Regions from separate parts of the Oerskovia sp. NPDC060338 genome, predicted to be linked through region 2. Evidence: predicted binding sites of a transcription regulator. Region 2 holds the regulator's gene; the other holds the start of a gene.

Region 1 (6,535 bases), on a different contig from region 2:
AGGCGAGACCGATCCCGACCGCGACCATCGCGAGGCACAGGAACTTGGCGAGCAGGTTGAGCCGGAACGTGGACATGGTCGCCGGGGCGACCGCGAACAGCAGGACCGCGGCGAGCGCGAAGCCCAGGAGGACCCGGCTGCGGGGGGTGGTGAGAAGACGCTGGAGGAAGGTCATGCGAGGCTCCTCGTCCGGACGGTGACCAGTCCTTGGGGGCGGACCTGGAGGAAGAGGACGATCACGACGAACACGAGGACCTTGGCGACGCTCGCCGTGGTCGAGTACTCGAAGGTCGCCTGGAGGATCCCGAGGCCGAACGCGGCGATCACGGTGCCCTTGATCTGGCCGATCCCGCCCGCGACGACCACGAGGAACGCGTCGACGATGTAGTTGGTGCCGAGCGTCGGGCCGATCGAGCCGAGCAGCGTGAGCGCGACGCCCGCGACCCCCGCGACGCCCGAGCCGATGAAGAACGTCAGGCGGTCGGTGCGGCGCGTCGAGATGCCCGAGGCCTCGGCGAGGTCGCGGTTCTGCACCACGGCGCGGATGCGGCGCCCCAGGGGCGTCGTCCGCAGGACCAGCGCCAGGACGCCCACGCAGACGAGCGCGAGCACGAGGATGAACACGCGCGTCCTGGGCACCCCGACGCCGAAGATCTCGACGGCGCCGCTCAGCCAGGACGGGGCGCGGACGTCCACGTTGGGCGCGCCGAACACGTCGCGCGCGACCTGCTGCAGCACGAGCGCGACCCCCCACGTCACGAGGAGGGTGTCGAGCGGGCGCCGGTACATGCGCGAGATCAGGGTCACCTCGAGGAGGAGTCCCAGGAGCCCGCCGACCAGGAAGCCGACCGGCAGCGACACGAGGAGCGACAGTCCCGCGTCCGAGACGATGCCCTGGACGACGAACGCCGTGTAGGCGCCGGCCATCATGAGCTCGCCGTGGGCCATGTTGATGACGCCCATCTGCCCGAAGGTCAGGGCGAGGCCGAGTGCGGCCAGGAGCAGGACCGAGCCGAGGCTCAGCCCGGCGAAGAGCTGTGGGAACAGCACGTCCATGGGCGGTCAGCCTTCCGGTGGGGTGCGTGCGGGACGGGGGCACCGCGCCCCCGGCGGGCCCGACGGCGGAGCGTGCGTTCCGCCGTCGGGCCCACCGGGTGCGGGGTCAGGTCAGGACAGGCCTTCGGCCCAGTCGTAGCCCGTGAGGAACGGGTCGGGCTCGATGGGCTCGCCCGAGCTCCACTCGGTGTGGATCAGCCCGTCGGGGCCGATCTTGCCGATGAGCGCCGTCTTGGCGATGTGGTGGTTCTCGCCGTCGACCGTGACCGTCCCCTCGGGGGCGTCGAAGGTCACGCCGCCGGCGGCCTCCTGGATGTCGCCGACCGCGAAGGACTTCGCCTTCTCGACCATGCCCTTCCAGAGGTAGACCGAGGCGTACGCGGCCTCCATGGGGTCGGACGTGACCCGGTCGTCGCCGTACTCGGCCTTGAAGGCCTCGACGAACGTGGTGTTCTCGGGGCTGTCGATGGTCTGGTAGTAGTTCCAGGCCGTGAGCTGGCCCTCGACGTTCTCGATGCCGATGCCCCCGACCTCCTCCTCGGCGATCGAGACCGACACGACCGGCATGGCGTCCGGGCCCAGGCCCGCGTTCTTGTACTCCTTGAAGAACGCCACGTTGGAGTCGCCGTTGAGCGTGTTGAACACGGCGTCGGCGCCGGCGGCCTTGACCTTGTTGACGATCGTCGAGAAGTCGGTGTGGCCCAGCGGCGCGTACTCCTCGCCGAGGACCTCGATGCCGTTGGCCTCGGCGTAGGCGTTGATGATCTTGTTCGCGGTGCGCGGGAACACGTAGTCGGAGCCCACGAGGAAGACCGACGTCGCCCCCTGCTCCTTGAGGTAGTCGAGGGCCGGCACGATCTGCTGGTTGGTCGTGGCGCCCGTGTAGAAGATGTTCGGGGAGGACTCCAGGCCCTCGTACTGCACGGGGTAGAAGAGCAGCGCGTCGTTGTTCTCGAAGACCGGGAGCATGGCCTTGCGCGAGGCCGAGGTCCAGCCGCCGAAGACCGCCGCGGTGCAGTCGTCCGTGATGAGCTTCTCGGCCTTCTCGGCGAAGGTCGTGGGCTCGGACGCGCCGTCCTCGGCCACGACCTCGAGCTGCTTGCCGAGCACGCCGCCGTCGGCGTTGATCTCCGCGACCGCGAGCCGGAGCGAGTCGTGGACCGTCTGCTCGGAGATCGCCATGGTCCCGGAGAGCGAGTTGAGGAGTCCGATCTTGACGCTGTCGCCCGAGACGTCGACGCAGCTGGCCGCCGCGGACGAGGCGCTCCCCCCGCTCGCGTCGGTCCGGGCGCCGCACCCGGAGAGGACGAGCGCGAGGACGAGGGTTGCAGCGGGCAGAGCGCGTGCGGTTGCTCGTGAGGTGGCCACCGAGGTTCCTTTCACCGAAGGTCGACAGGACCGGAGCGCTCGGTGCCGAGCGGTCCGTCGTGCGGTCGGTGGGCGCCCTCGGGCGACCGCTTCCCGGCCGTCCACGAGGGGCGTATACAACGCTGTGCCCACTGGTGTAGACGCTAGGGAGACGGTGTTTCGCCGGCGCTGCCCGCGGTGTTAACGCTCCGTTTCCCGGGTCACGATCGGGTCACGGGAACGACGAAGGGCCGCCCGGCCAGGTCTCCCTGGCCGGACGGCCCTTCGTGTCGGCTGCGCGGGCTCTACGAGCCCCGCGGCGCGGACGGACCGATCAGAAGTCCATGCCGCCCATGCCGCCGTCGCCACCCGGCATCGGCTGGTTCTTCTCCGGCTTGTCCGCGACGACCGCCTCGGTCGTGAGGAAGAGCGCTGCGATGGACGCAGCGTTCTGCAGCGCGGAGCGCGTGACCTTGACCGGGTCGTTGACGCCTGCGGCGAGCAGGTCCTCGTAGACGCCGGTCGCGGCGTTCAGGCCGTGGCCCGAGGGGAGGTTGCGGACCTTCTCGGCCACGACGCCACCCTCGAGACCAGCGTTGACCGCGATCTGCTTGAGCGGGGCGTCGATCGCGGCGCGCACGATCTGCGCACCGGTCGCCTCGTCGCCGACCAGGTCGGTGATCGCAGCGGTGTCGAACGCGACGGCACCGGCCTGGATGAGGGCCACGCCACCACCGGCGACGATGCCCTCCTCGACGGCAGCCTTCGCGTTGCGGACGGCGTCCTCGATGCGGTGCTTGCGCTCCTTGAGCTCCACCTCGGTCGCGGCGCCGGCCTTGATGACAGCGACACCACCGGCGAGCTTGGCGAGGCGCTCCTGGAGCTTCTCGCGGTCGTAGTCGGAGTCCGACTTCTCGATCTCGGAACGGATCTGGTTCACGCGACCCGCGATGAGGTCGGCGTCGCCGGCACCCTCGACGATCGTGGTCTCGTCCTTGGTGACGACGACCTTGCGAGCCTGGCCGAGCAGGTCGAGGGTCGCGGTCTCCAGCTTGAGGCCGACCGTCTCGGAGATGACCTGGCCACCGGTGAGGATCGCGATGTCCTGCAGCATGGCCTTGCGGCGGTCGCCGAAGCCCGGAGCCTTGACGGCGACGGACTTGAACGTGCCACGGATCTTGTTCAGCACGAGGGTGGCCAGGGCCTCGCCCTCGACGTCCTCGGCGATGATGAGGAGGCTGCGGCCGGCCTTCATGACCTGGTCGAGCAGCGGCAGCAGGTCCTTGACGTTCGAGATCTTCGACTCGACGATCAGGACGTACGGGTCCTCGAGGACCGCTTCCTGACGCTCGGGGTCGGTCTCGAAGTAGCGGGCCAGGAAGCCCTTGTCGAAGCGCATGCCCTCGGTGAGCTCGAGCTCGAGGCCGAACGTGTTCGACTCCTCGACGGTGATGACGCCTTCCTTGCCCACCTTGTCGAGGGCCTCGGCGATGAGCTCGCCGATCGCGGGGTCACCGGCCGAGATCGCGGCCGTGGCAGCGATCTCTTCCTTGGTCTCGATGTCCTTGGCGGCGACGAGCAGCTGGGCCGTCACGGCCTCGACAGCCTTCTCGATACCGCGCTTGAGGGCGATCGGGTTGGACCCGGCCGCGACGTTGCGCAGGCCCTCGCGCACGAGCGCCTGGGCGAGCACGGTCGCGGTGGTGGTGCCGTCACCCGCGACGTCGTCGGTCTTCTTGGCGACCTCCTTGACGAGCTCCGCACCGATCTTCTCGTACGGGTCGTCGAGCTCGATCTCCTTGGCGATGCTCACACCATCGTTGGTGATGGTGGGCGCGCCCCACTTCTTGTCGAGGACGACGTTGCGACCCTTGGGGCCGAGCGTGACCTTCACGGTGTCGGCGAGGACGTTGAGCCCGCGCTCCATCCCGCGACGTGCCTCCTCGTTGAAGGCGATGATCTTTGCCATGGGGATTGATCCTCCGCTGGTGGCGTGTGACGGTCGGTCGGCGCCCGCGACGGACGGCTCGCGCACGACGACGTTCCTGTCACGCCGACTCGCGGGCCTCACCTGACGACCAGAGAAAACTGTCACTCTCATGACGAGAGTGCTAACGCCATTATTGGCACTCTGCCGGTGCGAGTGCAAGACCGGACGGCCCCTATCGCCCCCAGCGGAACGACGCACGTCCGGCTCGCCCTAGGATGCCCAGTGTGAGTTTCGCGACAAAGAGGTGGCGACTGGCGGTGCTCGGAGCGGCGATCGCCCCCGTCGTGGTGCTCGTGACGGCCGGGGCCACTCCGTCCCCGCAGCCGACCGACGTCCAGATCGACCTGTACCAGGACGGCGTCGCGACCGCAGGCCCGGGCGTCCTCCTGCGGCTCCCCGCGGGCATGGGCGCCACCTACCTCGACGGCAGCAGGGTCCTCGACCCGGCGGCCCTCGACCCCCCCTGGCTCACGGACGGGATCGACGCGGCCGACGGCGAGGTGGACCGGCTCAGCCAGGTCGCGGGCTCCCCCGTGACCGCCGGGTCCCTGCTCGACGTCGCAGGCGCCGAGCGCGCCGCTGCCGCGTCCCGGGCATGGCTCGCCGACGGCCGCGTCCCGGGCGCCGGCACCCGCTTCGAGGAGCTCGGCGAGGACGCCCTGCTCGACCTGCACGCCCTGACTCTCGAGAACGGCGCCTCGCTCGCCGCGGCGTCCCCTCGCTGGCGCTACGTGTGGCCGCGCGACTCGTCGTTCACCGCGGCCGCGTACGCGCGGACCGGCCACGTCGACGACGCGCTGCGCGTGCTCGACTTCCTGCGCTCGGTCCAGGAGCCCGACGGCTCGTTCCACGCCCGCTACCTCCCCGACGCCTCGGGGGTCCCCGACGACCGCGGGCTCCAGTCGGACGGCAACGGGTGGGCCCTGTGGGCGGCCTGGACCGTGCTCGACGAGATCGACGCCCCGGGCGAGCGGGACGACGCCCGTGAGCGCCTCGCCCCGCTCGTCGACGCCTCGACCGAGCACGTGCTCGCGCTGCTCGACGACGACACGGACCTGCCGCCGCCGTCGAGCGACTACTGGGAGGTGCACCCGACGGACCTGACCCTCGGGACCGCCGCCCCCCTGCTCGCCGGGCTCGAGGGTGCCATGGCCTTCTACCGCGACGGCGAGCAGTGGGACCGTGCGGCCGACGCGGCGAGCGCCGCGATGCGCCTGCGGTCCGCGATCGAGGACCGGTTCGGCTCGCAGGGCTACCCGCGCGCCGTGTCGGGCGGGGCGCAGGACGCCGCGACGACGTTCGCGCTCCCCCCGTTCCAGCCCACGGCGCTCAGCGGGGCCGAGGACGCCTGGCGGTCCTCGGTCATGTCGATGCTCCGGCCCGCCGGGGGCGTGGCTCCGGGGGCCGGGTGGCGCACCGACGGCGTCTCCTGGACGCCCCAGACCGCGCTGTTCGCCCTCGCCGGCGCCTCGATCGGCGAGGAGGAGGCCGCCGAGAGCTGGCTCGACTGGCTCGGCACGCACCGGACGGAGTCCGGCGCGATCCCCGAGAAGGTCCTCGCGGACGGCTCGCCCGCGGCGGTCGCGCCGCTCACGTGGAGCTCGTCGCTCGTGGTGCTGACCCTGGTCGAGCTCGAGGAACGGCGCATCGAGGCAGCGGCCGAGGCGGAGGCCCCAGCCCCCTGAGCCTGGGCCTGGGTCTGGGCCTGAACCACCCGAGACCCGGCTCCCTGCGGGTCCGGACGCAGGAGCTCCCTCGTGGGGCCCTCGTGCCTTCCTCGCGCGGTCCGAGGTCGGGCAGCCGTCAGGGAGCCAGCGCGGGCAGGTGCGGGACGTCGAACTCCCGCCGCAGCACGCGCTGGGCCGCGTACCACCCGCCGAGCCCGTGGACACCGGGTCCCGGTGGGGTCGACGCCGAGCAGAGGTAGACCCCGTCGAGGCCGGTCGCGTACGGGTCGAGACGCGCGCTCGGGCGTGCCAGGACGCGCCACATGCTGACGGCCCCCGCCGCGATGTCCCCGCCCACGTAGTTGGCGTTGTGCTCGCTCATGCGCGCGGCGGGCACGCACCGCGAGGTCACGACGACGTCGCGGAAGCCCGGTGCGAAGCGCTCGATCTGGGCGGTGATCGCCTCGGTGACGTC
Region 2 (6,535 bases):
ACTGGCCGGTGAGCACTTCGAGCGGTCAGGCCGCGCCCGACCCCCAGCGCTGGCGCGTCCTGGGCCTGTGTCTCGCGGTCGGGTTCATCACCATGCTCGACGTGTCGATCGTCAACGTCGCGCTCCCCTCGATCGAGAAGGCGCTCGACGCGGGGCCCACCGAGCTGCAGCTCATCGTCGCGGGCTACACCCTGGCGTTCGGTCTCGCGCTCGTCCCCGCGGGTCGTCTGGGCGACGCGGGCGGGCGCCGGGCGCTGTTCATCGTCGGGCTCGTGGGCTTCGCGCTCACGAGCCTCGCCGCGGGTCTGGCACCGAGCGACGAGTGGCTCGCGATCGCGCGGCTCCTGCAGGGCGCGAGCGCGGGTCTGCTCAACCCGCAGGTCATCGGTCTGATCCAGCAGATGTTCTCGGGGTACGAGCGCGGCAAGGCGTTCGGCATGTTCGGCGCCACGATCGGCATCTCGACGGCCCTGGGGCCGTTGCTCGGCGGGCTGATCATCCAGGCGGCGGGCGAGGAGAACGGGTGGCGGTGGATCTTCGGGATCAACGTGCCGATCATCGCGGTCGTCCTGCCGCTCGCGATCCGCTTCCTGCCCGCGGCGACGCGCAAGGCAGGCCCGCGCAAGCTCGACCCGGTCGGCCTGGTCCTCATCGCGGTCGCGACCGTGGCGGTCATGCTCCCGTTCGTCACGACGTCCGGGCAGGACGACGACCCCGGACGGTGGTGGTGGCTCGCGGTCGGGGCGGTCGCGGTGGCCGTGACCGTGCTCTGGGAGCGGCGGTACGAGCGCACCACGGGTGCGCCGGTCCTGGACCCCCGCGTGCTGTCGCTCACCTCCTTCCGCAACGGCACGCTGCTGGGGATCACGTACTTCGCGGGCTTCACGGGCATCTTCCTCGTCGCGACGCTGTACCTCCAGAACGACCTGCACTTCACGCCCCTGCACGCCGGGCTCATCGGCATGCCGTTCGCGATCGCGTCGGGCGTCGCGTCGTGGCTCGCGGGGCGCGGCGTCGCACGCTGGGGGCGCCCGCTCGTGGTCGCGGGGCTGGTCGTGGTGCTCGTCGGGCTCGGGGGCGTGATCCTCGCGATCCGGGTCACGGGCGACGACGTGTCTGCCGGAGGGTGGGCCATCGCCCTGACCATGATGGTCGCGGGGATCGGGAGCGGCACCGTCATCTCCCCGAACCAGACGCTGACCCTCGCGCGGGTCCCCGTCGAGCTCGCGGGGGTCGCGGGCAGCATGCTCCAGCTCGGGCAGCGCGTGGGCTCGGCCATGGGCATCGCCGTGGTCCTCTCGACGTACTACTCGCTCAAGGCGGGTGGTTCGACGGGCGCGGTCGCGGCGAGCACCGCGATGCTCATCACGGTCGCGCTGGTCGCGGTCTCGCTCGTGGTCGCGATTGTGGACCTGCGGGCGCGGGCGCACGCCGCACCCCAGGGCAAGGTGACGTCCGCGACGTGAGCGCCGCCGTCGGGCGCGGTGCGGCCTGGGCCGCGCGGTGGGACCTGGCGGGGGAGTCGGGCCCGACGGCGGAGCGGGGGGCGTGTGGTCGGGTGCGGCGGTGGAGCCGGCGGGCGCGGGGGCTGGACGTCGCTCTTCTGCTCGCCCACGTCTCGACCGAATGCGTGAGCAAAGGTCAGGAACCGACCGGTGGTGTGTGGGTGAATTTCGAGAACAAATCGTTCGTCGTCATTGTGGCCCCGCTAGGCTGCGGCCCACCACCCACTACGTCGAGATAGGTGATTCGGTTGGATATCGCGGAGCGGCTTGCCTCGTTGGCAACCAAGGTGCGTCAGCAGAAGGCCTCTATCCAGACCGAGGAGGCGACCAAGAACGCGTTCGTCATGCCATTTATCTCGCTCGTCCTGGGATATGACGTGTTCAACCCGAACGAGGTCGTTCCGGAGTTCACAGCGGACGTCGGGACGAAGAAGGGCGAGAAGATCGACTATGCCATCGTCAAGGACGGTGAGGTCCAGATCCTCATCGAGGCCAAGACGGTCGGCAGTCCGCTCGGGCTCAACCACGCGTCGCAGCTCTTCAGGTACTTCGCCACGACGAACGCTCGTATCGCCGTCCTCACCAACGGTGAGCACTATCACTTCTTCACGGACCTGGACCGGCCGAACCGTATGGACGACAAACCGTTCCTGCAGCTCGACCTCTCGGACCTCGACGACTCGCTCGTCCCCGAGATTCAAAAGCTCACCAAAGACTCGTTCGACCTCGACTCGGTCGTGAGTGCGGCCGAAGAGCTGAAGTACATCGGCGAGCTCAAGCGCGTGCTCGGCGCGCAGTTCCGCGAGCCCGACGCCGAGTGGGTCAAGGCGCTCACGGGGCGCGTGTACGAGGGCCCGATCACCCAGAAGGTGCGCGAGCAGTTCCGCACGCTGGTCTCCAAAGCGATGAAGCAGTTTCTTGCCGACCAGGTGAACGACAGGCTCAAGGCAGCGCTCGGGGGACAGGGCTACGCCGACACCGCGGTGCCGCTGACGGGTGAGACGGCTGCCGAAGAGAGCGTCTCCGAGGCCGTCGAGGAGGCCGACCGCGGGATCGTGACGACCTTCGAAGAGCTCGAGGGGTTCCAGATCGTCCGAGCGATCGCCTGCAGCGAGGTGCCGCCGAGCAGGATCGTCCACCGTGACACCAAGAGCTACATGGGAATCCTGCTCGACGACAACAACCGCAAGCCGCTCGCCCGACTTCACTTCAACACGGGCCAGAAGTACGTGGGCCTCTTCGACGAGGAGAAGAACGAGACGCGTCACGCGATCGAGACTCCGGAGGAGATCTACAACTTCGCCGAGCACATCCGTAAGAGCGTGCACTTCTACGACTGAACGCGGCACCGCAGGTGCGGCGGGTGCACCCGCCGCACGGTCCCCGCATCGCGGGCCGAGCCGATCTCCTCCTGGGCGGGGCGTGTGCTCCAGCCCGGCCGCACCTCCCTCTCCGGCCACCTCCCGGAGAGAGCGTGAGAAGGATGTGCACGTCGCCCGCGACCTCCTCGCGACCGCGTAGAATTAGCACTCGACGGTAGAGAGTGCGAACGCGCGACGATCGGCAGGAGGTGGTCATGAGCGAGGAACGACGGCTCGATGTGCTGCGTGCGATCGTCGAGGACTACGTCCTCACCAGGGAACCGGTGGGGTCGCGGGTCCTCGCCGAGCGGCACCGCCTGGGCGTGTCCCCGGCCACGATCCGTAACGACATGGCCGCCCTCGAGGAGGACGGCTACATCGCCCAGCCGCACACGTCGGCCGGGCGCATCCCCACGGACAAGGGCTACCGCCTGTTCGTGGACAAGCTCTCGACGGTCAAGCCCTTGTCGTCGCCCGAGCGTCGTGCGATCGAGACCTTCCTGTCGGAGGCGGTCGACCTCGACGACGTCGTGGCGCGCGCCGGGCGGCTGCTCGCCCAGCTCACGGGCCAGGTCGCCGTCGTCCAGTACCCCTCGCTGCGCCGGTCGGGCCTGCGTCACCTCGAGCTCGTGCCCGTGGGCGACCGTCGCCTGCTCGTGGTCATCATCACGGACACGGGCCGCGTCGAGCAGCGCACGCTCGAGGTCGCCGCGGCCCCGGACGAGGCGACCCTCGCCGAGCTGCGCTCGCGGCTCAACGCGGTCGCGGCGGGCAAGCGTCTCGCGGAGCTCGGGCAGGGCTTCGCCGAGGTCGCCGAGCAGTTCCGCCCCGAGCACCAGGACCTGGCCCGCTCGCTCGCGCTGCTGGTCGAGGAGACCCTCGCGGAGGAGTCCGAGGAGCGCATCGTGCTGGCCGGCACCGCGAACCTCGCCCGGGTCGGGATGCGGTTCGAGCACGCGCTGCGCCCGGTCCTCGAGGCGCTCGAGGAACAAGTCGTGCTGCTCGGGTTGTTGACCGAGATGGCCGCGGAGTCCGGGGTGAGCGTGCGGATCGGTCACGAGACGCAGCTCGAGGGCCTCGCGGAGACCTCTGTCGTGACGAGCGGATACGGTAACGAGGGCGACTCGGTCGCGCTGATCGGTTCGATCGGACCGACCCGCATGGACTATCCCGGGACGATCGCCTCGGTCCGCGCCGTGGCGCGGTACCTGTCGCGCGTCCTGACAGCATGAGCATGGTTCTTGCGCCACCGCGTGCGGAGACCGGGCCCTCGGGCCCGGCGCGTGCTGCGGGGCGTTGTCGGAAGTCGCCGATCCACCGTCGGCGTGCGCTAGTAGAGAGTGACCTGTGAGCGACTACTACGAGATCCTGGGCGTGCCCCGGGACGCGAGCCAGGACCAGATCAAGAAGGCCTACCGCAAGCTGGCCCGTGAGCTGCACCCTGACGTCGCGGGCGAGGCCGCCGAGGACAAGTTCAAGGACGTGTCCCGCGCGTACGAGGTCCTGTCCAACCCGGACAAGCGCCAGCAGTACGACCTCGGCTCGGACCCGTCCGCCGCCGGTGGCGGCATGGGCGGGGGCTTCGGCTTCCAGGACATCTTCGAGACGTTCTTCGGCGGGGGACAGGCGCAGTCCGGCCCCATCCCGCGCGCCCGCCGCGGCCAGGACTCCCTGGTCCGCCTCGACATCGACCTCTCGGAGGCCACGTTCGGTGCCCGCCGCGAGCTCCAGGTCGACACCGCTGTCGTGTGTGGGACGTGCAGCGGCTCGTGCTGTCGCCCCGGCACCTCGCCCCGTACCTGTGACGTCTGCAACGGGCGCGGCACGGTCCAGCGCGTGGCCCGCTCGTTCCTCGGGCAGGTCATGACGACCGCCCCCTGCGCGGCGTGCCAGGGCTTCGGCACCGTCATCCCCGAGCCCTGCGCCGAGTGCGCGGGCGAGGGACGCGTGCGCAGCCGCCGCACCCTGACCGTGAACGTGCCCGCGGGAGTGGACACGGGCACGCGCATCAAGCTCACGTCGCAGGGAGAGGTCGGCCCGGCCGGCGGACCCGCGGGCGACCTGTACGTCGAGATCCGCGAGCGCAACCACGAGATCTTCGTGCGCCGCGGCGACGACCTGCACTGCACGCTCCAGGTCCCCATGACCGCCGCCGCGCTCGGCACGGTCCTCGAGCTCGAGACGCTCGACGGCCCGCAGGAGATCGACCTGCGTCCCGGCACCCAGCCCGGCCAGATCGTCACGCTCAAGAACCTGGGCGTCGGCCACCTGCACACGGGCGGCCGCGGCGACCTCAACGTGCACGTCGAGGTCCAGGTCCCCACGGGGCTCGACGACGAGCAGCAGGAGCTGCTCCGCTCGCTCGCCAAGGCCCGCGGCGAGGAGCGCCCTGACCCGCGCCTGTCGGCCGCGCACCCGGGGGTCTTCTCCCGCCTGCGCGACAAGCTCTCGGGGCGCTGAGTCATGAGCGCACCGGTCTTCCTCGCCGAGCCGAGCAGCGCGGAGCCCCAGGGGCTCGCGCAGTACCCGGCGGGGTCGCTCTACGTGCTCGACGGCGCCGAGGGGCGTCATGCGGGCGTCGTCCAGCGGCGGGGTGTCGGTGAGCACGTCGACGTCGTCGACGGCGACGGGCTGCGGCTGCGGTGCGTCATCGAGACCGTCGAGGCCGCCCAGGTCGGCCTGCGCGTCGACGAGGTCGTCGAGGAACCGGCGCCCGACGTCGTCGTGACCCTCGTCCAGGCTCTCGCCAAGGGCGACCGGGACGAGATGGCGATCGAGGCCGCGACCGAGGTCGGGGCCGACGCCGTCGTGCCGTGGCAGGCCGAGCGCTCGATCGTCGTGTGGCGCGGGGACCGTGCCGCCAAGTCGCGCGCCCGCTGGCTCGCGACCGTGCGAGCCGCGACCAAGCAGGCCCGCCGGGCGCGCCTGCCGCGGGTCGACGTCGCGATCGACACGCGCGGGCTCGTCGAGCGCACGCGCGAGGTCGTCGCGGCCTGCGGCGCAGTGATCGTCCTGCACGAGGAGGCCAGCGCCCCGCTCGCCGAGGTGCCGCTGCCCGTCCCCGCGTCCCTGGCCGACGCCGCAGGGGGCCGAGCACCCGAGGTGCTCGTCGTCGTCGGGCCCGAGGGCGGGATCTCCGAGCGAGAGGTCGACGCGCTCACCGAGGCCGGCGCCCTCACGGCGCGCCTGGGGCCGCACGTGCTGCGGACCTCGACCGCCGGACCCGTCGCGATCGCCCTGCTGGTCCAGCGGCTCGGCCGCTGGGACGGCACGCCCGCGTGAGCGCACGCCGCACCGCACCGAGCGGTCACCGGGCTGCGGCCCGGTGACCGGGGGTAGCCTGCCGACATGACGAGCAACGACACCTCCCGGCCCACCGACCCGGACTGCCTGTTCTGCAAGATCGTCGCAGGGGAGATCCCCGCGACGATCGTCGCCTCGACGGACCAGGCCGTCGCGTTCAAGGACATCAACCCGCAGGCCCCGCTGCACGTCCTGGTCGTGCCCAGGGCGCACCACGGCGACATCGCACAGCTCGCGGCCGCCGACCCCGAGCTGCTCTCGGGCGTCGTGGCGCTCGCGGACGCCGTGGCGAGCGAGCAGGCCGACGGCCAGTTCCGGCTCATCTTCAACTCGGGCCCGCGGGCAGGCCAGAGCGTCTTCCACGTC

Evidence for each region. Region 2 encodes HrcA, which represses chaperone genes, less so after heat shock. Its sites were predicted from a motif close to TTNGCACTCGNNNNNNNCGAGTGCNAA; they were not measured.
Region 1: the regulator HrcA is predicted to act here: its motif matches at 4,527-4,553, upstream of groL (chaperonin GroEL).

Annotation. Positions count from the first base shown of each region.
Region 1 is NZ_JBHXCQ010000020.1:42,215-48,749, reverse strand. It holds gene urtC (urea ABC transporter permease subunit UrtC) at 1-175, opposite strand, end outside; gene urtB (urea ABC transporter permease subunit UrtB) at 172-1,056, opposite strand; gene urtA (urea ABC transporter substrate-binding protein) at 1,168-2,424, opposite strand; gene groL (chaperonin GroEL) at 2,738-4,372, opposite strand; gene ACFWGN_RS20455 (glycoside hydrolase family 15) at 4,609-6,078, shown strand; gene ACFWGN_RS20450 (phytoene desaturase family protein) at 6,197-6,535, opposite strand, start outside.
Region 2 is NZ_JBHXCQ010000009.1:126,665-133,199, reverse strand. It holds gene ACFWGN_RS12625 (MFS transporter) at 9-1,466, shown strand; gene ACFWGN_RS12620 (type I restriction endonuclease) at 1,754-2,845, shown strand; gene hrcA (heat-inducible transcriptional repressor HrcA) at 3,082-4,098, shown strand; gene dnaJ (molecular chaperone DnaJ) at 4,214-5,326, shown strand; gene ACFWGN_RS12605 (16S rRNA (uracil(1498)-N(3))-methyltransferase) at 5,330-6,148, shown strand; gene ACFWGN_RS12600 (histidine triad nucleotide-binding protein) at 6,215-6,535, shown strand, end outside.